Regions from separate parts of the Virgibacillus sp. GM2-2 genome, predicted to be linked through region 1. Evidence: riboswitches for the same ligand, from Rfam matches in the RefSeq annotation. Region 1 holds a riboswitch; each other region holds the start of a gene.
The links. A riboswitch is a leader RNA that binds a small molecule or an ion and turns the genes downstream of it on or off. The one in region 1 is predicted to bind cyclic di-GMP.
Positions count from the first base shown of each region.

Region 2: linked by a shared signal. The riboswitch ahead of ACY9Z2_RS00275 (hypothetical protein) and the one ahead of ACY9Z2_RS07590 (anti-repressor SinI family protein) in region 1 are both predicted to bind cyclic di-GMP.
Region 3: linked by a shared signal. The riboswitch ahead of ACY9Z2_RS00445 (chemotaxis protein CheX) and the one ahead of ACY9Z2_RS07590 (anti-repressor SinI family protein) in region 1 are both predicted to bind cyclic di-GMP.
Region 4: linked by a shared signal. The riboswitch ahead of ACY9Z2_RS11300 (competence type IV pilus major pilin ComGC) and the one ahead of ACY9Z2_RS07590 (anti-repressor SinI family protein) in region 1 are both predicted to bind cyclic di-GMP.

Region 1 is NZ_JBUZWC010000004.1:226,423-233,885, forward strand. Features, by position in the region: gene nagB (glucosamine-6-phosphate deaminase) at 1-86, opposite strand, end outside; gene nagA (N-acetylglucosamine-6-phosphate deacetylase) at 86-1,270, opposite strand; gene ACY9Z2_RS07575 (GntR family transcriptional regulator) at 1,404-2,132, shown strand; gene ACY9Z2_RS07580 (VanZ family protein) at 2,169-2,684, opposite strand; gene ACY9Z2_RS07585 (helix-turn-helix domain-containing protein) at 2,766-3,095, opposite strand; gene ACY9Z2_RS07590 (anti-repressor SinI family protein) at 3,164-3,304, opposite strand; cyclic di-GMP riboswitch class I at 3,326-3,410, opposite strand; gene ACY9Z2_RS07595 (LPxTATN C-terminal sorting signal domain) at 3,535-4,140, opposite strand; gene tapA (amyloid fiber anchoring/assembly protein TapA) at 4,130-5,071, opposite strand; gene ACY9Z2_RS07605 (class D sortase, LPxTATN-specific) at 5,379-5,996, shown strand; gene ACY9Z2_RS07610 (LCP family glycopolymer transferase) at 6,316-7,260, shown strand; gene ACY9Z2_RS07615 (penicillin-binding transpeptidase domain-containing protein) at 7,324-7,463, shown strand, end outside.
Region 2 is NZ_JBUZWC010000001.1:60,788-68,250, reverse strand. Features, by position in the region: partial or broken gene ACY9Z2_RS00295 (glycosyltransferase family 2 protein) at 1-888, opposite strand, end outside; gene ACY9Z2_RS00290 (hypothetical protein) at 882-1,652, opposite strand; gene ACY9Z2_RS00285 (PfkB family carbohydrate kinase) at 1,841-2,950, shown strand; gene ACY9Z2_RS00280 (pseudouridine-5'-phosphate glycosidase) at 2,947-3,861, shown strand; cyclic di-GMP riboswitch class I at 4,218-4,300, shown strand; gene ACY9Z2_RS00275 (hypothetical protein) at 4,445-4,966, shown strand; gene ACY9Z2_RS00270 (DUF5667 domain-containing protein) at 4,984-5,907, shown strand; gene ACY9Z2_RS00265 (acyl-CoA dehydrogenase family protein) at 6,074-7,228, opposite strand; gene motA (flagellar motor stator protein MotA) at 7,412-7,463, shown strand, end outside.
Region 3 is NZ_JBUZWC010000001.1:97,953-105,415, reverse strand. Features, by position in the region: gene ACY9Z2_RS00460 (asparaginase) at 1-31, shown strand, start outside; gene ACY9Z2_RS00455 (YitT family protein) at 87-920, opposite strand; gene ACY9Z2_RS00450 (methyl-accepting chemotaxis protein) at 1,087-2,877, shown strand; cyclic di-GMP riboswitch class I at 3,464-3,561, shown strand; gene ACY9Z2_RS00445 (chemotaxis protein CheX) at 3,675-4,136, shown strand; gene ACY9Z2_RS00440 (methyl-accepting chemotaxis protein) at 4,183-5,877, shown strand; gene iadA (beta-aspartyl-peptidase) at 6,127-7,275, shown strand; gene ACY9Z2_RS00430 (ROK family protein) at 7,303-7,463, shown strand, end outside.
Region 4 is NZ_JBUZWC010000008.1:69,395-76,857, forward strand. Features, by position in the region: gene ACY9Z2_RS11285 (GspE/PulE family protein) at 1-1,548, shown strand, start outside; gene ACY9Z2_RS11290 (type IV pilus twitching motility protein PilT) at 1,559-2,599, shown strand; gene ACY9Z2_RS11295 (type II secretion system F family protein) at 2,603-3,802, shown strand; cyclic di-GMP riboswitch class II at 3,848-3,931, shown strand; gene ACY9Z2_RS11300 (competence type IV pilus major pilin ComGC) at 3,969-4,346, shown strand; gene ACY9Z2_RS11305 (prepilin peptidase) at 4,427-5,182, shown strand; gene pilM (type IV pilus biogenesis protein PilM) at 5,198-6,118, shown strand; gene ACY9Z2_RS11315 (hypothetical protein) at 6,131-6,673, shown strand; gene ACY9Z2_RS11320 (hypothetical protein) at 6,666-7,205, shown strand; gene ACY9Z2_RS11325 (MFS transporter) at 7,232-7,463, opposite strand, start outside.

The sequences.
Region 1 (7,463 bases):
TTTTTCAACTGATTCATTTTTGTTATTAGGATATTACAAGCCATTTCACTCATTTTCACGTAATCGTTGACCCTGATTATTTTCACTAGGCTGAAACCTCCTTGTACGCAATAGTTCCACGGCAAATGGTATAAGAAATGTTTAATGAATCGTCTATTAATAACAGATCGGCGTCCTTTCCAACTGCAATACTTCCTTTTCTATCGAAAATTCCAATCTGTTTTGCTGGATTAATAGAAGCCATCGTAATCACATCCGTTAGCGTTACTCCTGTCAGTTGAAGCATGTTTTTGACACCATCGACCATTTTTAAGATGCTTCCAGCTAATGTTCCATTGTTTAATAATGCCCGGTCCTCTGACACAGTAACTTCTTGCCCACCTAGCTCGTAGTTACCAGCTTGTAAGCACTTTGCACGCATTGCATCCGTTATAAGAATCAATCGTTCACTGCCTACATTATCATAAATAAGTTGAAGCATCTCCATTGAAACATGGATTCCATCTGCAATTAATTCAGCACGTAATTCCTTTAATTGGAATACCGACCCTACAACCCCAATGTCACGATGATGGATTCCGGACATGGCATTGCATAAATGTGTAACTTGATCTACACCATACTCAATTGCCTGTTTCATCGTAGCAAAATTGCAATCGGTGTGACCGGCTGAAACATTTACTTCTGCCTGTTTTGCTGCTTTTATAAAAGCACCATCTAAATCGTGCTCAGGCGCCATTGTAATGGTCTTAATTTTATTGTTTGATAACTTTTGCCATTCCTGAAAAAGATTACAATTTGGTCGTAAAATATGGTGAACTGGTTGTGCACCTGCTTTACTTTCTTCGATAAACGGTCCTTCTAAATGGATTCCTACCACTTCAGCAAAACCCGGTTTATTTGTATAGTTAGAGACATTCTCAAGTACAGCCTCAATTGATTCTTTTGGTTGGGTAATCGTTGTGGCTAAAAAGCTAGTCGTCCCCTCTTTAGGTAAAACTTCAGCAATCGTATCGAGAGCAACCTCTGTCGCATCCATCACATCAGCACCGTTAGCTCCGTGAATATGTCCATCGATAAAGCCTGGAAGCAAGTTTTTTCCCTTTCCATCAATGACTACTGCATTTTGTGGGAAAACTTCTGGAGTTTCATCCTTTTGATAGATTGCACGGATTTTTGAATTTTTCACTACCAAACAACCTTGTTCAATTATCGTTGTTTCCATGTATAGGGTCGCATTATGAATGATTAATAGTTCAGCTTTATTCATCACCAGTCAATCCTTTCTATTCTGTTACGTTAGCACACAAACATATAGTTGTCTATACATTAAGGTATGTGTATACAACCCTAAGCATGTTTGTTAAAATCAATATAATTTACAGGTTCGGAAGGAGATACACATGATTAACAAAAATTCGCCTTTACCAATCTATTATCAACTTGAAGAGAAAATACGATTACTTATTCAAACAGAAGAATTAAAGCCGGGTGAGTTGTTACCATCAGAACGGGAGTATGCAGAACGGTATAATATTAGTCGTATGACGGTTAGACAAGCTATTACCAACCTTGCTTCTGAAGGATTGCTTTATCGTCAAAAAGGGCGTGGCACATTTGTTTCTGAAAAAAAGTTCGAACAGGATTTGCAAGGGTTAACAGGCTTTAGCGAGGATATGCGAGAAAGAGGATTAACACCGTCCAATCAATTAATTAGTTTTCAACTACTAGAAGCAAGTGAACGAATTGCTAATATCTTACAATTGAAAATTGGTGAAAAAGTTTACGAGATTAAACGTATCAGATATGCCAACGAATCCCCTGTCGCAGTGGAAACCATATATACACCGCAACAAATCGTTGGGGGATTGACAGCAAAAAATATTGAAGAATCGTTCTATGATTATATCGAATCAAAACTAAATCTCTCAATTGGTTATGGTGATCAACTAATCGAGTCAGCATTAGCAAATGCATTTGAAATAGAACACCTTCATGTAAATGAAGGCGATCCTATTTTGTTAATGCAACGTACAAGTTATCTTGATGATGAAAATGGCACTCCGCTAGAATATGTAAAATCTGCTTACCGAGCAGATAAATATAAATTCAAGCTGCAGATGCGTAGATGATGCAAGGCTTATCCACCGATATGTGTCGGTGGATAATTATGAAATTGGACGATATCTTGTCCAACCTTTATTCTTATGTCGATACGTAACCCATCCGAAGATAAGAAGCCATGCAAGGAATGCACCAAACATATCAAGTCCAACATCACCAATGTAAGGAGTCCGATTTTGCGTAAAACCTTGATGGATTTCATCTGATATCGCATAAAAACTTGTTAAGATATACGAAGCGCCTAGACTTGCTTTAAATGAAATTCGTAGCGTTTTTTTACAGGCAACATAAAATAAGCACATGAGAATAAAATAGACCGTGACATGCGCACCTTTTCTCACAAAAAACTCTACGAATCCCTCAATGCCTAAAGCCGCGACACTTACTTCGGATTGATGATAGGTAAATACAATGTTGTCAACAAAAGGAGTCAGAAACGAAAAATTAAGATATTCCGATAAAAATGGTTTGATATCCTGTTCTTGATATGGTGTCGCAGAAGAATAAAAAATGACACCCATCCATGCAATTGGAAGTAACCAGTATGTATACTTTTTCATGAAAAATTCCCTCACCTTACTAATTTTGTGCATGAAAAAACCGTATGCCAATTCAGCTCTACGGTCAAGACAAAAATTCAGTTATTCTTGTTTTTTTCTCCATTTATTGAATTCAAGATATTCTTTAAACTGTTCCTTTGATACCCCTGATTCCATTGCTTCTTGCACAATTTTTAACCACTCGTCATCCAATTGTTCATCTATATTAGTAGTTTGATCATCACGTAGTATATCGTTAACAGTGACACCTAATACAGCACCGACTTTTTCAATAAACTGGATCGATGGGTTCGACTGGAGATTCCGTTCTATTGAGCTTAGATATGACTTAGCCACTCCAGCTTTTTCCGCAAGTTCAGATATAGACATATTTTTATCTTGGCGCAGTTGTTTTATTTTTTCACCGATCAAGAGACACACACCTACCTTTAGTGAAAGTATATCACAAAAAAGTGTGTGGTTCTATATAAAGCACAACTTTAATGATTAATAGTTTCATCTTTTTTTGACTCGCTTAAAAACGACCTAACCTCCTCTGTTGTTATTCCAATCTTTTTTGCCTCCTGTAACAACTTAACCCATTCGCTATCAAGACCTGTCTGCTTCACTATTTTTATCATTGTTAGCCCCCATTTAGTGTTCCAGGTAACCCAGCCGCCGTAGCATTAACGCCGTAGACCTGTGATTTTGCGCCCTTACTTTTCAATAAGTTTGCCCTTTTCTGAGGAAACAATTTTTACTACTACTATTGTACTATATGCTTCCCAATTATAGGGTGTCTTGTTTTGTCATATTGCTACTAGTTTTGTAAAGAATAATTAGAATTTATGAAAAATATGTCCTTTGAGCGCTATTCCAACCGTTTCCTTCGATAACTCAATAGCGTGATACCACTTATTGTAATTAGCACAATTCCAATTAATAGATACGTAAACATTGAACTTGCTGTATCCGGCAAAGTGTTACCAAACCCTCCACTTGCAGCAGTTGCAGCGCCTGTTGTGTAAAGACGTAATTGAAATTCAGCCTTCAATGCCTGATATTCATTACCTAAACTTTCAGGAATATCTACTCTAAAATCTAGTTCATCCACTTCGCTTGCTTCGATTGTCCGCATTTCCAGTTCTGTGAATTCACGTAGTTTTCCTTCGTATAACACCTGATCGTCTAATTCAACTTTCAACAACAGTTGATTATAAAATTTTTCAGAACCGCTTAAGAACGCACTGCTCATACCATATTCAGCACTTGTTTCTCCATTATTAGTGACCGAATATGTCTTCGTTACCCAGTCTCCAGGTTTCAAGTTTTCCACATTAAAAAGTATATCGTTTGGCATTCCGTCGATAGCTACCTCTCCACTTGTAGCAGATACCGATGCAATTGGTATAAAAAATATCGTCGTAACCAAAATGAAAGAGAATATAAGTGTATACCAACGACGTTTATGATTCATCTGTATCACCCTCATTTACTTCAGAGTCAGGGACTTCCTCTTTAACTGCTTTTGTTTCTATCTTTTTCTGCTCTTCTTTTGGTTTCGATTCGTTTGGTTGTTTTGTTTCTGGTGGTACTTGTTCAGTCTCTTTTGGTTCCTGATTTGTTTCTGAAGTTTCTTCTGTTTGTTCAGGTTGTGGCTCTTCTTCTAAAGGTGGTTCAGTTAAAGTTTCCTGTTCTTCTTTGGTTCCTTCATTATTTTTTGAGGAATTCTCTTTGCTCTTTTTCTCGTTCTCATTTCCAGATTTTTCGGTACTATTATCTTTCACAGTTTCAGAGGTATTCTCCTGATTCGTACAATCTCCCTTCTTCACTACTTCAATTGTTTCACTCCAAGGATTTACGTCTTTATTTTCATTATTACCATTATCTGGCCCTGGATGCCCTGGACGTTGATATGCTTTAAATTTATAATTCCCAAGCTTTGATGTTTCATAAGAAAGTATGGTAGAATCCCCACTATCTAGAGCCTCAATAACTCCCTGACCTTCAGGAAGATCTAATTTTATTCCTCCCTTTTCCTCCTTAGGATTTCCATCCTCGGAATACCAAACTTCATACGTACTAGGACCTTCCATATCCCTATCACCAACATTTTTTAACTCAACTTTGATTTCTTGAGTTGGTCCACATGTTTCAACCTGTCTGTCTTTACTTTCTGCAAATTCCAAAGAACTCTTATCCCATGTATCTTCTGGTGGTTGTTCATCATCCCATTCACCAACAGTAATTTTTCCTTGAACCATCACAACATCATTAAAATAAGCCCGTGTATCTGACGTAAAAAAGACTGCTGAAAGAATGATCATATACCAAATGAACGCTACTTTTACAGCATTAATAATCAAATAGTACTTTGATCGAAATTTTCTAACCCGCTTACTGCGCACAAAAGTTCACCTCTTTACAAATCAAATTTTCCTTGCAATGTATTCATATATTGTAAATAAGAACATACTTAATATTGAAGGTAAGCATATGTTCGTTTTAAGGTTCAGTGTGTTTGTTATTAAGAACGTTAATTTGATTATAATTCAATATGCCAAGTTCCAAAACCTTTGTATTTACTTAAATAAACGTTATAACGAACAATTTACTTCTGTTTTTACGCATTTACTTCATTTTACTTAGCTTTTTATATTTTTTATAACGAACAATGCGATGTATAATAAGTGCATCACATTTCGAGGTGAGATAATGAAAAAAGTAGCAATTACTCTTCTATTGATTGGCATAGTTTTCTTAAGTATCGGTTCCTACCAATGGTTTCATACAGAATCTGCACAAAAGGATAGTCTTGCTGAAGCCCATGCTTTGTTAGCAAACAACAAGCAACTACCAACTGCGGAAGAAACGGTGGACGATCAAGATAAAAAGAAACCAATACAAAAAAAGGTCTTTACTCCTCAAACTGGTGATACTGTCGGAATCCTTTACATAGAAAGACTGGATGCGGAGTTACCAATTGTAGAAGGAACGGATGAAGATGAACTTGCAAAGGGTGTCGGCCATTATAAAGGTACAGCATATCCGCTTGAAAATGATCAAATTGTACTATCGGGACATCGAGATACAGTTTTTCGCAATATGGGAGAATTGCAACTCGGAGATACTTTAACTATTCGATTACCATATGGCGAATTTTCTTATGCCATAACAGAAACGGAAATTGTTGATGCGGATGATCGAACGGTCATTGCTTCTACTGCACCAAAAGAAGTTTTAACCCTTACAACCTGTTATCCATTTTCATTTATCGGAGATGCACCGGAACGGTATATAATAACTGCTCTTCCGATTGAAACTGTCGAATAAAGTGCAAAATTATGGACGAGATATTTATTGACATTTTTCGTAAAACAAATACAAATTCTAGTATAATATTACTAAAATTGATAGACGTAACCAATTCAATTCGTTATAATTTAACCATGTATTGACTATTTTGCAATGATTAGAAAACTTGGCGCTAAGCTCTAATGGCGAAAGCCTTATTTGCATTTATACTGATACCTAAAAGATTCAATCTTTTCCAATCAGTGTAATGAAAGTGTCCACGTTTAGTACTACTAGATTACGCCGTTTATTAACTAAAAAGTCAAGCTTATTAAAGGATTATTAGAGGAGAATTATATTGGTTACTAGAACTGAAAAACGTCAAACAAAGAAAAAACGAAAATGGCCATATTGGGTTGGTGGAATCGTTTTATTACTGATTTTAGCTGGAGGAACGTATTTTTACTATTTATATGACAAAGTGGAAGACACGGTGGCGACCATGCATGATCCACTTTCACGCGATAAAGATCCAGAGCGACAAAAAGAACTTGAATCGATTGTTCAAAACGAAAAATCTATTAACATATTATTGCTTGGAGTCGACCAACGGGAAAATGATGTAGGTCGATCTGATACGATGATACTAATGTCACTAAATCCGGTTACAAATAAAATGATTATGCTAAGTATTCCTCGTGACACGTATGTAAATATTCCAACGGTTGGTATGGATAAAATTAATCATGCATATGCTTTTGGTGGGGTTGATTTATCCGTTAAAACAGTGGAGAACACGTTTGATATTCCTATTCATTTTTATATAAAAGTAAACATGGAAGGATTTAAGCAAGGAATTGATGCAATCGGGGGCGTAACAGTCACAAATGACGATCCCTTTTCACAAGGTGGAGAACACTTTCCAACGGGATCCATTCATTTAAATGGCGAAGAAGCGCTTAAATATATCCGGATGCGAAAGGGAGACCCACGTGGTGACTTTGGTCGAACTGAACGTCAACGTGCTGTCATAAAAGCAGCCATGGATAAAGCAGCAAGTTTCTCTAGTATTACGAAATTTGGCGATATCTTAAATGTTCTTGGAGACAACGTAACAACCAACTTGAATATGGATAAAATCCAAACGTTATTTACCGATTACCGAGAAACAAGAAGTAATATTAAGACACTTAAAATAAGTGGAGAAGGCCAAACTATAAATGGCATTTATTACTACGTTGTTCCGGAAGAAGAATTTAATCGAATCTCTCAAGTAATTAAAGAGCATATGGAAGCAAAGTAACAAACTAAAAGAAGTCATTCTGTCACTAGAATGACTTCTATCTATATATAAGGTGGGGGTAGTATGAAGAAGTTATTATTTCTAGCGATAGTATTATGTATAGCTTTAGTAGCTTGTTCGAATGAGGAAGTTTCACCGAACGATCGGTTTGAGAAATACGTTAGTAACTGGCAAGACAAAGATTTTTCCAAAATGTATGACAT
Region 2 (7,463 bases), on a different contig from region 1:
TTGAAGCCAACGGGTTCGTTTTATATAAACTTGCATTGTTTCCGGTTCCTGTTCCCAAGTTATTGAATCCGGAACGATTGGTAGATAAAAGCCTTTTTGGGTAATTCGTAAAGTAAGTTCCGCATCTTCTGCAATCGCATATGGATCATATCTACCTAATTCCTCAATAACACTGCGGTTCACCAGCATATTTGTGCCAGTAAGTGAACCGGTTTTAAACAGTTGCCATCGACCAGATTGCATTAGTAGTTGAAAAACTTGAAATTCAACTGAAATCATACGGGTCAAAAGGTTTTTACCTTCATTGATGGTTCTTACATACCCAACTGCTCCAGCTGCGTTCTCAAACGAATGTGCTGTTTCTATTAATTTAGTAAGTGCGTGTTTCTCGGGTTGGTTATCCGCGTCGTATACACAAAAATATTCACCGGTTGAAATGCTAAGTCCATAGTTTAACACTCGAGATTTCCCTTTGGGTTCACCTTTTGGAACTTTAATGTGATGGATGTAGTTAAACGTTTCGTCATACTCTTCTGCAATATCTGCTGTTTTATCAGTAGAATTATCATTTAGAACATAAATGTTAAGTTCACCTGGGTAATCTAGTTTCACCATTGCATCGAGAGTGTTTTTTATGACGAGTTCTTCGTTGTGTGCTGGAATCAAAATATCTACACTCGGGTATTGGTTAAGCTTCGGTTGAGTGATTTTTTTTGAGCGATAATAAAGACCAGCTATCGTTAATAAACTGTAATAGAATAGTAGAATTATAAACAGTAATGTTGTGAACAGTAGAATTCCTCTTATGTTGAATAAGTCAAAAATAATACCAATAGCAGCTAATAACCCTAATGAGATTACTAGGATTAATATTATTTTCTTCATGATCTATCACCTGTCGTTTCACTTAATTCAGGTTGATAGCCAATCGTTTCTTTTTCATAAGTTAGCTTTGAAAGAGCTTCATGAGTAAACTTTTTTTCTAAGTTTAACCGCAATCGATTCTCTACTTTTTCCAACCCACTCCTTTCAATGTCCTGCAACAATATGGTTATGGTTACGTCATCCAGTTTTCCAACGATATCATAATAGGCACGAATAGTTTGGACTGTGCAATCAGCAATTTTGATAAAACTTATTTTACGCACGTTTTTTGGAAGGTTTTGTAGTCCGATTTTTACTATGTATCCACCTTCTTTTTTTCTTTTCATTGCAGTACTAATAATATTTTTTTGTTTTTCAAACTCACGATTTGTAAGAATTGTAGTGTCAATTATGTGTTCCTCTAACTCCTCAACGCGCTTCGATAAAACTTCATTTTTCCTTGCCGTAGTATAGGACCACTTTGATATCACATAGATTGACCAGATATTCAGGATAATTAAGCTATGTATGCCAATCCATTTAAGTTGGGAGGGTGTTGTCCAATTATCAATAAAAGCTAGTATTAAAGCCGAAAGGGCTGTGACTAGTGTAACTAATATAAATACAAGAAAGCAGACTCTATCCTTAATAGTGAAAAATACAACGACCGGAACTAAAAATAATAGAAAAAACGGATTAGGAATCATCTCATTGGTCAAATGATAAAGAGCCATAAATGAAAGGATCCACATGAACACAGGTATGGCAATTTTTTGACGTAACGTCATTACGAATCCCCCTTTTAAAAGTAAAACTATCACATAAACTATACCCGATAATATGTGGATATAAAAGTATATTATTGCTGGAAATAAAGGCATATTCTTGACAAATAAATAATTTTGCTTATACTAGTTGTATAACATATAAACAAAAGTTAATAAAATAAACAAATGTTTAAGTTAGGTGGTGAAGTATGAAACGAGATCTTAATGAAAACGAAGAGTTGATTTTGCGATTGATTAAAGAAAATGCATTTATTTCGCAGAATGAGCTTTCTGAAAAAGTTGGATTGTCCCGTTCTTCTGTTGCGAACCTAATTTCTGGATTGGTTAAGAAGAATTACATCTATGGGAAGGCATACGTTTTAAATGAAACGAGACCGATTATTTGTATTGGCGGAGCCAATGTCGATCGTAAATTGTATGCGAAAGAAGAAATTGTCTCGGAAACATCAAATCCTGTCAGGTCTTCCCAATCTGTTGGTGGCGTTGCGAGGAATATCGCTGAAAATCTTGGTCGTATGGGTGAAGAAGTGATTTTACTTTCTGTTAGTGGAAACGATTCTGATTGGAAACAAATTGAGGGCCTGTCGTCTCCATTTATGAACCTAGATTATGTGGCGCAGATTGAAAATGCTTCTACTGGTTCGTATACCGCTGTGTTAAACGCTGACGGCAATTTAGCGCTTGCTCTTGCTGACATGGATATATACGATTCTATTACACCCGAACTTTTAACAAAGAATAGCGCACTGCTACAACGGGCGAGGTGCTTGATTGTGGATTTGAACTGTCCAAGTGAAACAGTTGAATTTCTTTGTTCCTTTGCTTCAAAGCACCAAATCCCAATTGCTATTATTCCGGTTTCATCACCTAAAATGAAACGATTACCGAATAATTTGCGTGGTGTTACTTGGCTCATTTCCAATATAGATGAAACAGAAACATATATGGATTGTCGATTGGAGAATCCTTCTGATTGGGAAACAGCTGTTGGTAAGTGGGTAGACTTAGGTGTAGAAAATGTCATTATTACAAAAGGCGCTGAAGGTGTGATGGCTGGCGGAAACGATCAGCCAGTTCAGCACTTTTCTGCAATACCCACTCCAGATATTGTCGATGTTACCGGTGCTGGAGATTCATTTTGCGCAGGTGTGTTATATGCCTGGTTGAAGAAACGCTCATTTGAAACAGTAATTCAGTCTGGAATAATTAATGCACATCAGACGCTTCTGTCGACTTATACGGTAAGACAAAATTTATCAAAACATCAATTTGAACTCGATTTGGAGGAGTTAATATGAAAAAGTATGTAGTATTATCAGAAGAAGTAAAACAAGCTAAAGACGCTGGGAAGCCAATAGTGGCATTAGAATCAACTATTATTTCTCACGGAATGCCATATCCACAAAACGTTGAGATGGCGAGAAAAGTGGAACAAATTGTACGTGATAATGGTGCGGTCCCAGCGACTATTGCGCTAATGGACGGTAAAATTAAAGTTGGTTTAACGGAAGACGAATTAGAGATGTTTGGAAAAAGTGATGATGTGGCAAAGGTATCACGTCGCGATTTACCATACATTATAGCGACTAAAAAACTTGGGGCGACAACGGTTGCTGCTACCATGATTTGTGCAGAGCTTGCGGAAATCGAACTATTTGTTACAGGTGGAATAGGTGGAGTACACCGTGGCGCGGAAACGACAATGGATATCTCAGCTGATCTTGAAGAGCTTGCACAAACAAACGTTGCAGTTGTTTGTGCAGGGGCAAAATCAATTCTTGATCTTGGTCTAACAATGGAATACCTTGAAACAAAAGGTGTACCAGTAATTGGTTATGATACAGAATATTTGCCTGCTTTTTACACACGAAAAAGTGAATTCAGCGTGAATTTTTCAACAGACTCTGTAGATGAAATTGCGGAAACGTTAAAAGCAAAATGGGATTTAGGATTAGATGGTGGGGTAGTAATCGCAAATCCAATTCCGGAAGAGGATGCAATGGATGAGGCGTACATTAATGGAATAATCAAGGATGCGATTGAAGAAGCGAAGGAAAAAAATATTACTGGTAAGGATAGCACGCCTTTCCTTCTAGGGAAAATAAAAGAGTTAACAGAAGGCAAAAGCTTAGATGCTAACCTTGCGCTCGTTTACCACAACGCAAAAGTTGGTGCACAAATTGCTGCGAGTTTAACTTCAAAAAAATAATTAGAAAACTTGGCTTATCGCCAAATGGCGAAAACCTTAGTTGCCCTTATACTGAAATCCATAAGAACGTATACTTTCCTAGTCAGTGAAACAAAAACCAGGTATCGATATAGTTGAAGCGATACCTGGTTTTTTTATAAGATAAGAATATATAAAACCTGTCCAGCTCCATCGCCTAGACACTCGAGACATAAGCAGTCCACTTCCGTGTGGTAAAAAACAACACACTGCAGCGTTCTGCTTATGCTTGTCGTGTCTTTCAAGGCGCTTGTGCTTTTCTTATTCCAAAAGTCTGAAAAATTTGTTGAACTTTGTTGCTTGTTCGTATATACTTTACATAATTAAATAGATTAGTAAATTGATAAGGGCAAACCTGATGAAAATTAGGGACGCAAAGCTATAGGGGCTAAGGTGAAAACTAAGCTTGCCAGCTACCGGTTACTGGACGTAGCACACATCCATGTAAACGGGTGTGTTTTTTTATAACAAATTATGGCAGCCCTTGTTATAACAAGCTTCGGCATACCTATTAAGGACGAGGTAAATGCCGGGTTTTCTACTATGGTGAGAAGAGGTGGGTACGATGAAGAGTCGATTGTTTTACATATGTGTGTTAGCAGTAACGTTATTATTTTTAAGCGCTTGTGGTGACGTTGAGGCCGTTAAGAAAAAAGAAGCGAACGCGTCCGAATCACCAAAACAATTGGAAAAACAAGCATCAATTTATGAGAATGATCAATTCCCTGTAGTTGTTCAACAAACACCAGGTTGGCAGTTAACTAAAGAGCAGGTGGAAAAGGATAAGTTGATTGTTTCGTTTAAGAACGAAACAGTAAATGCAATAATTACTACTATTCCTACGTATAAAAGCTTTAACGAATTGAAGGACGAGTTCCTTCTCGGTGCTGGTGAAGTTGAAATTATTGAAAATAAGGAAAAACAACTTTCCTATAAATCAACGTTAGAAAATAGTATTCGCACTGATATTTTTTTAGATAAGCATCAGAATTTTACCTACATCTATACTTTTATGACACCGCATCAAGGATATGAAAATACGAAACAGGCTATTCATGATTTTTTAACTAATATCAAAACTAAATGAAAAAGGGAGTGGGCATGATGTTGAAACGTATTACTGGTATTACACTTGGAATAGGATTAGTTGTGGGTGGACAAGTTTATGCTGAAGACGGGAGTACTGTTGTAAGTCCTGATTCAGAGCTGTATGAAACCATTCGTTTAATGGAAGAAACGGAATATAAACTTACGGATGACATTAGCGATAAAGTTTTATTACAGGATGAATTTGCTGAAAATCGCTTAGAAGAAATTGAGCAAGCAATGCAAAATGGTGATCAAGAAACTGCTGAAAGGTTAGTAGAAGATTTTGAAGAGCTTGTAGAAGAACTGGAAAAAAACTTGATAGAAGCTGAAGAGGCTGGTGACGACCTTTCTGAAGTGGAAGACGAGGTAAGTGATGTGAAAACTAGTATTCTAAAGCTAACTGCATTACTGGAGCGTGCTGATTTTCCGGAAGAAGCAAGAAAAGGTATTTTACGAGCTTTAGAGAATCAACAAAAATCATTAGAAAATAAAGATGACGACAATGACGAGGCAGAAGAAAACGATTCGGATGATGAAACTGCTGAGATAGATGATGACCAAGTGAGTGAAGACGAAGAAGATGCTAATGAAGAGGCAGAGGAAAGAAATGAAGAAGCTAAGGAATTAAGAGAAGAAGCAAAAGAAGAGGCAAAAGAATTAAAAGAAGAAGCGAAAGAGCGTGAAAAGGAAGCTCGAGAAGAAGCGAAAGAACGTGAAGAGGAAGCACGAGAAAAGCAAAAAGAGCGTGAAGAAGAAGCTCGAGAAGAAGCTGAAGAAAGAAGAGAAGAAGCAAAGGAAAAGGCCGAAGAACAGAGAGAGCAAGCTAAAGAACGAGAAGAAAGAGAAAAAGATCAAGAAGATGAAGACGATGAACAAGAAGAGGATGAAAACGAAGACAACGATGATCAAGGTGAGAACGAAGATGGAGAAGACGATTAACATAGCTTGCTAGTTCAACAATTAAGGTGGTTGGTCTCTGATTAACGAGATCAACCACCTTTTATTCTGTCTTAACTGCTCGTAAAAGTACGATTCTGTTCAACTACCATTCAGTAGGGGAGAAAAAGAAACAAAACCCCATTAAATGAAGTCTCACTTTATTGGATCAATTATTTCTTTCAATTGACGTATTCGCTAGCTGTATGATGGTCATGTCGTCCATCGGTGGATTGTGAAGTCCTGCTCGCACATCACGATAATAGCGTTGAAGCGGATTTTGATTAGATAAGCTGCGTGCGCCTGCAATTCGCATAGCTAAATCAACAATTTCTACTGCATGATTAACAACGGATAATTTTACTGCTCCAAGTTCTGGCTTCATCGATTGTCTTTCTTCCGCGCTACTTTCATCCCACTTTTTTGCAACGGAATAGAGAAAGTGTCGACTTTCCATAACAAGTAACTCCATTTCCCCGATTTTCTGTTTAACATTTGGTAGATCAGAAATAGTGCCTTCAATGCTGTTCGGTGAATAATTGGTGGCAAAATTTACAGCATATTCCTGAGCAGCTTGTGCTATTCCTAAATAACATGCTGGAATATGCAGAAGCCAACCGGCAGCAGGTTTATTGCCAGGTGTTATATATTGAACAAGATCGCTCAAGTCAACCTGAACGTCCTTTAGCACAAGATCATGGCTTCCTGTGCCACGCATTGCGATTGAATCCCACGTTTCATCAATTGTTACGCCATTTCTTTCGCGTTTGATTAAAAAATTTCCTACCTGATCAGTGCCTTCAATGGATGCACTGACAACGAAGTAGCTTAAAACTGGTGCCAGTGTCGTAAATGTTTTTCTACCGTTTATTATCCAGCCAGAGGAGGTTTTTTTCGCAACAGTTTCTGGGCGTCCACCTCTAGTCGGGCTACCAGTAGCTGGTTCTGTAGCCGCATTATTTAGAAGTGCTCCTGTTTGTAAAACATCCTTCGCAAATGCTTGATATTTTTCCTTATCCCAAATCTTGTTTTCGCCTAAAAATTTTGTAATTCCCATATGCCAGCCAATGGCTAATGCCGTAGATCCGTCAGCTTTTGCAATTGTTTCCTGGTGGCGTAGCATTTCATACAGGGAAATTTCGAGTCCGCCATATTCTTTTGGAATAGTTAAAGCGGGATATCCAATCTCTTTTAACTCTTTAAAATTATCAAAAGGAAAAGAACTTTCCTCGTCATGTTTTTGGGCTCTATCTTTAAAGGGTGCTACTTTTTCTTCAAGTGCGGTAATTCTTTCATCTATTGTATTTAGATCAGATAGTTTCATTCGTGAACCTCCTAGAATTATTCCTACAAAATTAGTCGGATTTTATAGTATATTATTTCATTTTGATTGTGCCTGTGTAAAGTATATTGCTGGTATATTATTTTCGCGATAGTATTTCAAAATTCCCGAAATGAACCCGATATATACAGTATAGATAGTAGAACGTAAATCGGGGGTTATGATATGGATAAAGCATCATTTATTGGTGTAATTTTAGCTATTATTGCAATTGGTG
Region 3 (7,463 bases), on a different contig from region 1:
CGAGCTAGTTCCAAGTTTTCGATTGGTGTAACGTTACGTTGGAAAAAAATAAAATTTAGGAACCTGGCAATTTAGCCAAGGTTCCGTTACCTTCCTTTATACCCTTTCCGAAATATCTCCTGTACGTTATGGACCGTTACATATGCATTAGCGTCGATTTCTTCAATGATTTTTCGGAGTGGAACGATCTCATATTTATTGATGACGAGGTATAGGACCTCTTTATTTGCTTTCGTATATCCCCCACGTCCCTCCAGAATCGTTAAGCCACGCAACATTTTGTTCGTAATTTGTTCCAATACTTCGTCCGGGTGCTTGGAAATAATCATTACGGCGGTTCGTTCATTTGCTCCTTCAACAACGATATCGATGACTTTGGCCCCTACATACACGGAAATCAACGTATACATCGCTTTTTCCTGTCCGATGATAAAAGCTGACCCCGCAATAACGATAATATCGATTACAAGCATTCCTTTTCCAATACTCCATCCTAGAAGTAAATTTGATAATCGTGCTAGAATTGCTGAACCGCCAGAGGTACCTCCTGCACGGAAAATAAGACCAAGTCCCAGACCTACAGTTAAGCCTGCGAAAAGTGCGGCTAGTAATGTATCCTCACTTACTTCCTGTCCGATATCAACAGTAAGATGCAGGAATAGGGATGAGAAAATAATAGAAACAATTGTATACCAAATTACTCGTTTATCGAAAAATTTGTATCCGACAGCTAACAATGCAGTGTTGAAGACGAAATTAACAATTCCTGGAGACCATTCAAATAAATAATAGGTAACAATGGTTATCCCGATGACCCCACCTTCCGAAAGGCGATTGGGTATGACAAAGTAGTTGATTGCAATCGCAAAAATGAGTGATCCAATTATGATTAACAGGATATCTTTTATTGTTTTATTCATAGGGTACCTCCTTCACAGAAATGAATTAACTATAAGTAGTTTATCATGAAAAATCGTCGAGATTCTAATACACAATCTAACGATCAACTAATAATTAAAAAATATTGCAAAAATTTGTTGAAGTTTGTCAACTCTAATCCGATAGTACTAGTAAGGGGGATTAGATATGAAGAAACTACGATTAATTAAGTACAAACTGCCATTATTTATGATGATTTTATTAATCATCCCATTACTACTAGTAGGATATTTTTCGTACCAACAAACAGCAATACTAGAAAAAGCGGTGCTTCAAAAAGAAGATATTGAAGCAATGTCTTCCAAATCGAAAGAAATATTTTCATCTTATGAAAATGGGCTAACGGAAATTACAAAGTCAGCCGAGATGAAACACGATACATACACGTTTGAAGTAGAAGAGACAAAAGAATATGTGAACATGCCAACTGTTAACGATCCTGAGAAAACTACTTTTTATGAATCATACTTGAAAGAAATCTCAAAGGAATACGATGAATACTTACTTAATTTGTATATGGCAACAGACAAGGGTGCCTTTTACTTAAATAACATTCCACCAGAGGAAGTAGATTTAACCAAATATGATCCTAGGACAACGGAATGGTACACAAAAGCAATGGAAGGTAAGGGCGAAGTAATCTGGACACAGCCATATATTGATACTGGTACTGGAAAATCAACGATTACATTAGCGAAAACCATTACAAATGAGGGTGGACAAGTAATTGGTGTAGTTGGAATGGACTTTGAAATGTCAAAGCTTGCGACACTAATACGTAATGATATTTTACAAACTACCTTAATTACCGCGGCGCTCTCTATCCTAATTGGACTTGCAATTGTATTTTTCTTTGTACGAGGTTTTGTCCGAAATATAAGAGAAATCCGCCATGGAATGAAAAAAATAGAAGAAGGCGATCTTACTGGAGAACCAATTGTCATTAAAAGTGGTGATGAGTTAAGTGAACTTGCGCATTCTGTCAATGCGATGAAAGAAAACTTATACGCAATTGTTAATCGGGTTGCGCATGCATCAAAACGTGTTACCGGACAAAGTGTTGAACTTATTCAATCATCCAATGAAGTAAAGGATGGAAGTATGCAAATCGCTTCGACGATGCAAGAGGTATCATCAGGAGCAGAGACGCAGGCGAATAGCGCGACAAATTTAGCCGAACTAATGGAGCAGTTTAATAGTAAAGTAGAACAGGCTTACGCAAATGGTCACGATGCTGCGGCTTCCACAGATAGTGTTCTGGCAATGACTGCAGAAGGTAATGAACTGATGAAAAAATCAGTTACACAAATGCAGGACATTGACCAAATTGTTAGCGCAGCATTAGAAAAGGTTAGAGGTCTAGATTCTCAATCAAAAGAGATTTCTACACTCGTTTCTGTTATTAAAGATGTGGCAGATCAAACAAATCTACTAGCCCTAAACGCTGCAATTGAGGCTGCCCGTGCTGGAGAGCATGGTAAAGGATTTGCGGTAGTGGCGGATGAAGTTCGAAAGCTTGCAGAACAAGTAAGTGATTCTGTCGAGGAAATTACAACGATTGTTAGTAGAATACAATCGGAATCGAATGGCGTTGCGCTGTCGTTGGAAGATGGATATAAAGTGGTTGACGAAGGTTCAAAACAAATCAATGTAACCGGTGAAACGTTTGAAAAAATTAATCAATCCGTAACCGAAGTGGTGGATAAAATACAGACGATCTCCGGTAACCTAAAGGATATCTCAGAAAATAGCGTGCAAATGAGTAAATCTATTGAAGACATTGCCGCTGTGTCTGAGGAAACTGCAGCAGGTGTTGAAGAAGCGGCTGCATCCGCTGAACAATCTAGTAGCTCAATGGAAGAAGTTTCTACTAGCGCAGACGAATTAGCAAAATTAGCAGAACAATTAAATGAGCAGGTTATCCGGTTTAAGCTGTAAGCGAGAGAAAACCCTTGGAATCATTCTTATATGATTCCAAGGGTTTTTTTTATGTGGAGAAGCTGGTTTGGAACTTTCGTTTACTTTTTTTATCTGTGCAGTTGAATTTCAGGTTGATTCACAGGCCGGGTATTCGCTTTGTACATGTGAAACTCAGATTTTCTTTGTTTTGCAACGCTTTCTATTGAAAGGAAAGAGGTAAGCGGACCCGACCCCAGATACCTTATTTGGTCAATAGTTGCCTAAGGGGGTCTGTTCGCGGACACAGGATTCCTTATACGGTTGTAAAGTAGTGTTTTCATCGTGGTTTTATCTAAATAAGGTACTCTGTGTCCGCCTAACCCAATAAACATGCCCAAAAAGTAAAAATAAGGTATCGTGAGTCCGCTACTGAGCAGACTTCGCTCAAGTGAATCTAGGGAGGGTGATTATATCTCGATTTACACTGTCAAAACAATTAATTGGCTAAAATTACCTAACCTCCTAATAAATAAAGCTTAATATTTTGTCTGATCTTGTCGATAAAAGTAGTAGAATTCGTCAAACAAGAAAATATCTAGTATGTCTGAAATCTAAAAAATTATCTACATGATAAAGGCAAACCATTCGAAAGGGTGGGACGCAAAGCTCTAGGGTCTAACGTTTGGGAGTATAAACCTAAATTATGGTCGCCTGGCTACCAATAGTACGATTCTTCATTGTAATTGTTACGTAAAGTCTATTGGCAAATCTATTATTTTTAATAGAGTGGCCAATTTTTTTAATGTACGACATACGGACAAAGGGGTGTAATAACTATGACAATTACAATGGAAGAAAGAAATAGGTCTGTTAAAGAATTATTGAATGGGACGTATGCATCGATTAAAACAGTAGTGCCGATTAATCACGAGATTGCTAAACCGAAATTATTGGATCAACTTTTATACATTCAGTTTGGGGTTTTAATTGGAATTATTGGGGATGTCAAAGGGAAGCTAGTTTTATCAGGCGAAACGACTACTTTCGGTTCAATTGGCCAATCGATGTTTGGTATGCCAATTGGTGAGGAGATGCTTTCTTCTTTTAGTGGTGAGTTAGGTAATATGATAGCAGGTTCATTATCGACAAGCATTGTAAAAGAGGGCATTAATACGGACATTACGTCCCCTACCATTATTGAAGGTAACACCAAATTGTCAGGATTTAAACAAGCAATTCATGTAAATGTGGCGTTTGAACAGACTGGCGACCTTGAAATTTATTTATTGTTGGATTGATTAAAATCATAGCAAAATACTATCTAGAGAATGGAGTACTACATCAATGAAAGATTTATTCAAGTTTAAAAGTATTAGAACAAAAATATTGCTTGGCTTTTCCATTATTATTTTACTAGCAGTTATTCTAGGGGCTTATAATTATATTACATTAAAAAATATACAAAACGACACTGAGGAAATAGTCGATGAGCAGTTACCGCTACTTATATTAGATGAAAAACTCGCGTATAACATGGTCAATCGAACTTCATTACTTCGTGGATTTCTTTTATACGATGACCATGGATATCGAATGTTATTTGAATCTGGGATTGAAGAGAGCATTAAACTAGAAGAGCAGCTTCTTAAATTGAGTGATTCGAAAAAAGTAAGAGAACTTATCGATAAAAAGATAGCGTGGGGAAAGGCTACAGACAAAGTGTTTGCGGCATATGATAGTGGAAACAAAAAAGAAGCAATGAATATACTGTCAACGGAAGTAAAGGCTCTTGAAGACGAAATAATTAAAGGATTTAGGGAGTTAGCTGAAAATAGGGAAGCACAAATTAACGAAGCTGGAAAAGATATTTTGGTAAAAGGGGAAACAAATTCTCTAATTGCTCTAATCGTTTCGGCTCTAGTAATTCTAATTGGTATTGTCATTGCGATTTTAACGTCAAACATGATCACCAAGCCTTTGGTAAACGTAATGAGACGAATGAAGTCAATAGCTAAGGGTGACTTAACAAATAGCGATTTAAAGTCAAATTCAAAGGATGAAATTGGACAACTCGTGGTTGCTACAAATGAAATGACAGGGAATATGCGGGAGTTGCTTACCAAAATCAACAACGTATCCGATTCGGTTACTGGGCAGGGTGAGGAGTTGACACAGTCTGCTAACGAAGTGAAGGAAGGTTCTATGCAAATAGCCACAACCATGCAGGAGTTGGCAACCGGTTCTGAAACACAGGCGAGTAGTGCGAGCGATCTAGCATCCACGATGTTATCATTCACTTCTAAAGTAGAAGAAGCAAATAGTAAAGGTCAACGGATTCAATTGTCATCAGACGAAGTTTTAGGTATGACAACGAAAGGTAGTCAATTGATGGAATCATCAACAAAACAGATGGCGATGATCGATAAAATTGTGCAGGATGCGGTTCAAAAAGTACAAGGATTAGATCAACAATCACAAGAAATCTCGAAGCTTGTATCCGTTATTAAGGATATTGCTGAACAAACAAATTTACTTGCCTTAAATGCAGCAATAGAAGCTGCACGAGCGGGTGAACATGGTAAGGGATTCGCAGTTGTTGCTGATGAAGTTAGAAAGCTTGCAGAACAGGTATCATTATCTGTGACGGATATTACTGGTATAGTTGATACGATACAAAAAGAATCAAGTAACGTGACGGAATCGTTACAGAGCGGTTATGCGGAGGTTGAGATTGGTACGAATCAAATTAAAACTACTGGTCAAACGTTCAACGGTATTAATTCGGCAGTTGTCGAGATGGTAAATAATATTAAAACGATCACAGCTAATTTATCTGACATAGCATCGAATAGTCATAAAATGAGTAGTTCAGTAGAAGAAATTGCCTCTATTTCAGAGGAATCTGCTGCTGGAATAGAACAGACCGCTGCATCATCGCAACAGACAAGCAGTTCAATGGATGAAGTTGCATCAAGTTCTGATCATTTAGCAAAATTAGCCGAAGAACTAAATGGTTTGGTTCGTCAGTTTAAACTTTAGTAGAAATAGTAGAAAAAGATTTGTAAAGCACCCAAGATGTTAGAAATTATCTAACGATCGGGTGCTTTTTTGGAATACAACATAATTGTAAATTGCAACAAATTTCGATAATCTAATTTTACACTGATGGGAAAGTTTTTATGGTTATCAGTATAAGGGCAACTAAGGCTTTCGCCATTAAAGCTTGGCGATAAGCCAAGTTTTCTAAATTATAATTTTTTATAATCGCATAAGGAGGCATGCTCCAAAATGAACACGCTTATTAAAAATGGTGAAATATACAGCCCACATTATATGGGGAAGCTTGATTTATTAATGATTGGCGAAAAAATAATAAAAATAGGCAAACTGGATGAAGAAAAGCTACTTTCTATTGGTTTGGATCTCAATGTTGTTGATGCAGAGGGAAACATAATTACACCTGGTTTTATTGATCCACATGTTCATTTAATTGGCGGAGGTGGTGAAGGAGGATTTTCAACAAGAACTCCTGAACTGCAATTAAGTAACATCGTAAAAGCAGGGATTACAACGGTAGTGGGATGTTTAGGAACAGACGGTACAACCCGTCATATGTCCTCTTTACTGGCTAAAGCAAGGGGATTGGAGGAAGAGGGAATAACCGCTTTTATTTATACTGGAAATTACCATGTTCCGACTCCTACTATTACGTCATCTATTAAAGATGATGTCATACTAATAGATAAAGTGATTGGGGCAGGGGAGATTGCACTCTCCGATTCCAGATCGGCACAACCTTCGATTCATGAAATTGCAAAGTTGGTAGCTGAAGCAAGAGTTGGTGGTTTACTAAGCAATAAAGCAGGAGTTACGCACTTTCATATAGGTCCAGGAAAAGAACGTCTTTCTTTTTTGCATAAGATTCTGGAAGACTATGAAATTCCACCATCCAAAATCTATGCAACACACATTAATAGAAGTAAAGAACTTATGGATGATGCTATTAATTTAGCTAATAAAGGTGCATTTGTTGATATCACCGCTGATGAAGAAACGGTTGATTTAATTACATATTATAAGCAAAACGGCGGGGACATGAATCAGTTGACAATATCTTCTGATGGGAATGGAAGCTTGCCCAAGTTTGACGCTGCGGGAAAACTTGTTGGCTTCGGTGTTGCCAGTCAGCAAACATTGTTTAATCAAGTAACTTCTGCCGTAAAGGATTATCATTTACCGCTTGAAGAGATATTATCACTGGTCACCCGTAATACAGCAAGTGCGTTGTGTTTGGATTCCAAGGGAAAAGTGGAAGAAGGCGCGGATGCTGATGTACTAGTTTTGGCAAAGGATTCGTTAGAGCTTGAACATGTTTTTGCGAAAGGTCGCCACATGGTCAAGGATAAGCATGTGATTGTTAAAGGGACGTTTGAGTAGGGTTTATCTTGAGTGGAGGAAAAATAAATGAACTATGCGGTTGGCGTTGATATAGGGGGAACAAAGATTGCAATTGCAGTTGTAAATCAGAATGGGGAAATTGTAAGTGAATCTACTATTCCAACTGATCTATCTATTTCTCCAGAAGAAATGATAGCAAGTATATGTAAGGAAATAAAGAAAGTGAT
Region 4 (7,463 bases), on a different contig from region 1:
CAGAATAAAGGGAACAACCAAAAGCTTGGAGATGCATTGTTAGAACGCGGGTATATTACAGAGCGTCAATTAATTGAGGTCCTGGAATTCCAGCTTGGAATACCACATGTTTCTTTGTATAACTATCCAATTGATGAAAATGTATTAGGGTATGTAACAAAGGAAGTTGCACAAAAAAGTAATATTATGCCTTTGAAAATCCAAGATAATGAGTTAATCATTGCAATGAAAGATCCAATGGATTATTACGTAATCGATGATTTAGAAATGGCTACAGGACACAGTATTTCACCGGTAATTGCAGCTAAGGACGATATTCTTTATGCGATTAACAAGTATTATTTCAAAGGGGAACTAGACGATAATACAAAACAAACAACAGATAAGGCAGAAGCCCCTGTAATACGAATATTGGATCAACTTTTAAACACCGGTGTACAGCTTAAAGCAAGTGATATTCATATTGACCCACAGGAGACAAATATTCTTATTCGTTATCGAATCGATGGTAGATTGCAGACAGAAAAAGTACTACAAAAGCATTTACAAAACTCGTTGATTGCTCGGATAAAAATATTGGCCGATTTGAATATCACCGAAACAAGGCTACCACAGGATGGGAGAATTAAAACAACTGTAGGAGTAACTCCAGTTGATTTGCGTATTTCTTGTTTGCCTACGGTTTATGGTGAAAAAGTAGTAATTCGTATATTAGATTTAAAAAATGCATTAATGCAATTAAGTGAATTAAATTTTTCAGAAGAAAATTACAGACGCTACTTAAACTTAATTGAACAGCCATCAGGGCTTATTCTGTTAACTGGCCCAACTGGATCAGGTAAATCATCTACATTATATGCATCGATTAATCACTTAAATAAGGAAAATGTAAATATCTTAACTATTGAAGATCCGGTTGAATTCCAACTAGAAGGAATTAACCAGGTTCAAGTTAATAGTAAAATAGGATTGGATTTTGCTACTGGACTACGATCCATTCTACGACAGGATCCGAACATCATCATGATTGGTGAGATACGAGATCAAGAAACGGCTGAAATAGCAATTCGCGCGTCAATGACTGGACATTTGGTGTTTAGTACATTACATACTAACAGTGCAGTTGATACGGTACCTAGATTAATAGATATGGGAATTGAGCCATATCTGGTAGTCAACTCGTTAAATGGAATAGTTGCTCAACGACTAGTTAGAAAAATATGTCGTGACTGCAGAACGGAACGTCAACCGACCGAAATGGAACAAGATTTATTCCGTAAAAATGGGATGACGGTGGAAAAATTACATTATGGTAGAGGTTGTAATAGCTGTCATCAACAAGGTTATCGTGGAAGGATAGCGGTTCAAGAAGTAGTCGTGATTAATGAGACAATTAAAAATATGCTATTGAATAATCAGTCGCTGTCACAGGTTCGAGCATATTTAAAGGAACAAAACAATGCTGTATTGTTACAAGATGGACTAGCCAAAATTAAAAAAGGGTTAACCACTATGGAAGAGATCCTGCAGGTATCTATTAACATCTAGGGGGGATTATATGCGTCAACACTTTGATCATTGGTTAACGGTAGCATACAATAAAAAGGCTTCGGATGTTCATCTTACGATCGGAAAACCACCAATTTTCCGGATTAATGGAAATTTAGAAATACAGGAATTTGACGTATTAAGACCCGAGGATACGTATCAAATTGTAAAAGAAGTTATATCTGAAAAACATTGGAAACAGCTAGACGAAAATCGAGATTTGGATTTTACATATGGAATTAATGGTGTTTCCCGTTTTCGTATCAATACTTTTTACCAGCGTGGACAGCTTTCATTAGCGATTCGGTTAGTTCCGAGAACAGTTCCATCAATTGAGGAATTATATTTACCACAGGTTGTAAAACAGTTAGTTGAACATCCACAAGGTTTGATTCTAGTAACCGGCCCAACTGGAAGTGGAAAAAGCACAACCCTTGCTGCAATGATTGATTATATGAATCGAACCATGCGAAAACACATTATTACACTGGAAGATCCAATTGAATACATGCATAATCATGACAAATGTGTCATTGACCAAAGGGAGTTAGGATTTGATACCAATAGTTTTGCGAATGGACTGCGCTCAAGCTTACGTCAAGATCCAGATGTCATTTTAGTCGGGGAAATGCGTGATTTAGAAACAATCTCGACAGCAATTACAGCTGCAGAAACTGGCCACTTAGTGCTCGGAACACTTCATACGACGGATGCTGTTTCAACTATTGAACGAATTATTGATGTCTTTCCATCAAACCAACAAGCTCAGATTCAGATACAGTTATCGTCTATCTTAAGAGCAGTTATTTCGCAGCGGTTGTTGATTACGAAGGATCAGACAGACCGCGTTGTAGCGACAGAAGTGTTAGTAAACAATTCTGCAGTAAAAAACTTGATTCGAAATGAGAAGTTACATCAGGTTCAGAATGTATTGCAAACGTCAAAAGAATATGGAATGCATACACTTGAAATGGATCTTAGGCGGTTATTACAAGAAGACCGAGTTTCGTATGATACAATTGCTCCTTTTATACAAGAAAGGAATTTGTAAAAGATGAACTTTCAATATTCTGGTAAAAGAATATCAGGGCAGAAAATTAGCGGTAAAGTGGAGGCAGACACAAGAGAAGAAGCGATTAAATCGCTTGAACGCGAAGGGTATATTATTTTTGATATTTCTGAAACAAAACCATGGAATAAAGACATTATATTAAATAAAAAAGTAAAAAATAAGGATTTTGTAGTATTTTTACGACAATATTCAACGCTAATCCGTGCAGGGATTTCTATTTCAGATGCTACAAAAACGATGGTAAAACAAACCGATAATTATGCCTTACGTCAAGCGTTATCCGATATAGACAAGCAGTTAGAGAATGGTCAATCCCTTTCAGTGGCAGCTGAGCGACACCCAAAAGTCTTTCCTTCTCTATTAGTGAATATGATTCATGCAGGTGAGGTTAGTGGTAAGCTAGACGAAATTTTAAACGAAATGGCAGATTACTATGAAAAAGAATATCGGAATAAACAAAAGGTAGTTTCTGCATTGCTTTACCCAAGTGTAGTTGGAATCATTACTATATTCTTAAGTGCATTTTTACTCATTTTTATCGTTCCAAGGTTTGTTAGTATGTTCCAGTCTTTTGGGGAAGATATTCCACCTTACACACAATTTATCATTACATTAAGTCAACTAGTTGGAACTTATTGGTGGATCCTTTTTCTCCTTATTGCCATGGGAGCCTTATTGTATAAATATTTTATGCAGTTTGACAGTTTCATCTATCGGATGGATGTAATTAAAATGAGGTTTCCGTTTGTAGGTGTATTAGTCCATAAAGGTGTATTGGTTCGAATGTTGCAGACACTTAGCACCTTATTTAATAGCTCTGTCCCAATTATTCGATCTGTCGAAATAACCGAACGAGTAGTAGCAAATCGCGTTATACAGTCCGCGTTAGCGAAATCAAGGCAGTCATTAGAAGTTGGTGAATCATTAACGAATCCAATGAAGAATCACTGGGCTTTTCCAGCATTGGTCGTACAGATGATTCAAATCGGTGAAAAGACAGGGACATTAGACCATATGTTAATGAAAGCCGCTGAGTTCTACGAGGAAGAAGTAGAACAACTGTCTAATAGAATTAAAGTTTTAATAGAGCCATTAATGATAATTGTATTAACAGTAATGGTCGGAAGTATTATCATGGCAGTAGTCATACCAATGTTTTCACTTTTTGAAAATTTTCAGTAAAACTGGTAGATATTTGTCAGATTGTAAACTATAATAGACTATAAGACGAAAGTAGGAGACAATGATAGATTATCGATAGAATGGGCACTGAGATAATCTGGAGTCAGTAGTGCAACCGACCAACTGGGTCTATGGAATAATCGATCTATAAAAAGGTGGGGTCAACATGGTCGAACGATTAAAGAAAATGTTAAAGAGAGAGAAAGGTTTTACATTAGTTGAACTTTTAGCGGTTATTGCGATTTTGGCAATTGTTGTGGCAATTGCGGTTCCGACGATAGGTGGAATTATCGATGATGCAGAGACAAAAGCTGATACTGCTAGTCAAGAGCTAATTGAAAATGCCGCTAGATTAGCAAATGTAGCAGCTGGTGATAAAGGTAAAGATGAATATTCTATTAAAGACCTTGTAGATGATGGATATTTAGAAAATGTACCAGAAGGTTTTTCAGAAAGTGACACTGTAGCCAAAGTAGGAAATGAATGGGTATTCGGTGGTACGGATACTTCTAACCCAGAAGAACCTGAAGAGGAAGAAGAATAAATTTCAATTATATTTTCAACGCCTTGCATCATTTGTTGCAAGGCGTTTTCTTCCATTATACATAGTTAAGGGGAAACACAATGGAAATTGCACTATCAATCATATTTTTTATCCTTGGATTAATCTTTGGATCTTTTTTTAATGTAGTTGGGTTACGGTTACCATTAAAACAACCTTTTGCCAATGAACGTTCATGCTGTCCAAGGTGTAAGAATTCGCTTGCATGGTACGAACTGATTCCTGTATTGTCATATGTCTTACAGGGAGGAAAATGTCGGCATTGTAAATCACCAATTTCCATTATTTATCCTATCGGTGAGTTGGCTACTGGTTTATTATTTACTCTATCCTATCTTAGAATTGGAACTGAGCTCGAATTAGTCACCGCATTCATGCTCATTTCCATGCTAATGATTATCTTTGTAGCCGATATAAAATATATGTTAATACCGAACAAGATACTTCTTTTCTTTTTACCGATATTTATCGTTTTGCGCATAGTACAACCGCTTGATCCATGGTTTACTTCGCTAACAGGAGCAGTTGCAGGACTTGGAATTACTGCATTAATCATCATCATAAGTAAAGGTGGTATGGGCGCAGGAGACATGAAGTTGTTCGGTGTTCTAGGGATCGTGTTAGGTTTAAAAGGAATTTTATTGGTATTTTTCCTTTCAACAATCATCGGGGCTATCGTAGGTACTGTGTTGCTATTATGTATGGTGGTCGATCGGAAACAGCCAATACCTTTTGGACCATACATTGTGGTTGCGAGCATCATTTCCTACTTTTATGGCCCTGCTATTATTGATTGGTATACAAAATTTTTACTGTAAGTAGGTGTAGAGCAGATGGCAATCGGAGTAAATGGTAGAGTAAACATTGTAATCACTAATCGTGTTTTGCGTTACTCGTACCATAAAAACGCATCATTAGATGGTCTTGTTGAACAAGGCGAAGTAGAATTACCACTAGGTACAGTAAAAGACGGAAAAATTATGAATAGAGCAGCTTTACTTGAAATCATTAATCAACTTGTACATAAACAAAAATGGAAGCGAAAAAAACTTTTTTTTTGTGTTCCAGATGATACAGTTGTCATTCGTGAGTTGAATGTGCCTGTAGCACTTTCAGGAGAAGAGGTAAAAGGGTATATAAAAACGCAAATAGGAAATAGCTTTCACCTTCCGTTTGGTAATCCAGCAATCGATATAGAAATACTAGACACCAATAAAGAAGAACAAACCGTTTTATTATTTGCTTATCCAAAAGAGAAACTTAACGAATTTGTTTCCGTTTTTCATGATGCGGGGTTAAAGGTTGAGGCGGCTGATCTTACGTCGTTATCCATTTACCGTTATTATTATCTTCATGAAAAAAATAAAAATGATGATGTGTTACTGATTCATTGGAATGTTGATTCGTTGATTTTGACAGCTTTTAATAAACATAAAGCCATATTTACACGATATAGAAGTTTGGAAACTACCAAAGAAAAGATTGATGAACAGCTTGCTATCGAGCTAATTAACGAGCAAATCATTGAGATTAATCGAATAATCGATTTTTACCAGTTCAACATAACGAATGGAGCTTCAAGTATCACTAAGTTATTGATATCTGGTGATTTTCCTTTTTTAGATCTGGTCAAAAATGAAATGGAATCTCGTGTATCGATCCCTGTTGTTTTAATTGATGAGTTAAATGAAAACCAAGAAACGGATATCCGATTTATTGATGTACTTGGCCTTGCTCTAAAACAAGAGGCGTAAAGGGGAATAGTAATGAATACAGAAATCAATCTGCTAGAGAAACAACCGAATAAATACGCCCCCTTTATAAAGCTTGGGACAGCTTTTTTCATCTTACTGTTAATTGTTGTAGGCATCATTTTGTTTCAACAACATCATTACGATACTAAGATTGAACAACAATCATCCAAGTTGGAACAATTGGAAAATACACTTAAGGAAAATCAGGAAAAGCTAGTTGATGAGCAGCTGAAGAAACAATTGATTTCGGACGTTAACATAATTAAATCAATGACTGTCCCTAATGTAAAACTCTATCGTAATATACAGGAGTTACTCCCTAATGTAGAACAGTTTGTCTCGTATGAGGTAACGGAAACGAATGATATCGTTATGGAAGCGCAATTCAAGACGTTAACGGATGTTGCTGCATATGTAAAAGCGTTGTTTCAACAATCTTATATTCAGGGAGCAGAATTAACCTCTATTTCATTGAATGAATCAACGTACCAGGCCATCATAACTATCACTGTTAATCAGGAAATTTTGATGAAGGAGCTTGGGAACAATGAATAAACCATTAACTAAAACAAAGTTATACGGCATACTTGGGCTAATTGTAACGAGTGCTCTTATTTACTTTATTTCCTATACGATACTGATCAAACCGATGCAAGCGGAGCTAGCTTCAATGAAGGATAACGTTGCACTGTTTCAGGATCAGGTAGAAAAAATCAACAACCAATCGAGTAATGATCAGGAGACAAAAAGTAATTCTGTAACCGAACAAATTCCATTAAGCGAAGAGCCGGCATCTATTTTATTACTTATCGAAAAAATCGCAAATACGTCTGGAGTGACAGTTAATCTACTCGAGACCGTTGAGGGTGAGTCGAGTGAACGGAGTAAAGAGATACCAAAGGGAATTAATGGTCAAACCTATACGTTAGAAGCAACCGCCCCTAGCTTGGCGATGGCAAACAAATTTTTGACAGCGTTTAATCAAACGAACCGATTACTTAATGTAGAAGGTTTAACCGTAAACGAAGCAGAAAATGGTGTTACATTACTGGTTACATTTACAGCTTTTCACGCAAATAATAATTAAATCCTCCCATAAGTGGGAGGATTTAATTATTTCTCACCATCTGCTTCTGGCTTTATGGTTTTAAAGGCTAAAAAAGCAGCGATAAGTGCTAATATGGAAAGCAGACTTACTAACCAGGTTAAATTCTGTTTCATTAATATGGCAATTACTGGTGGTCCAGCTGCAACACCGACAAATCGTGCGGAGCTATAGACCGCTGTAATCGTTCCTCTAACACTCTTCTTTATACTTTCCGTTATTAAAGCGTCCATACAAGGA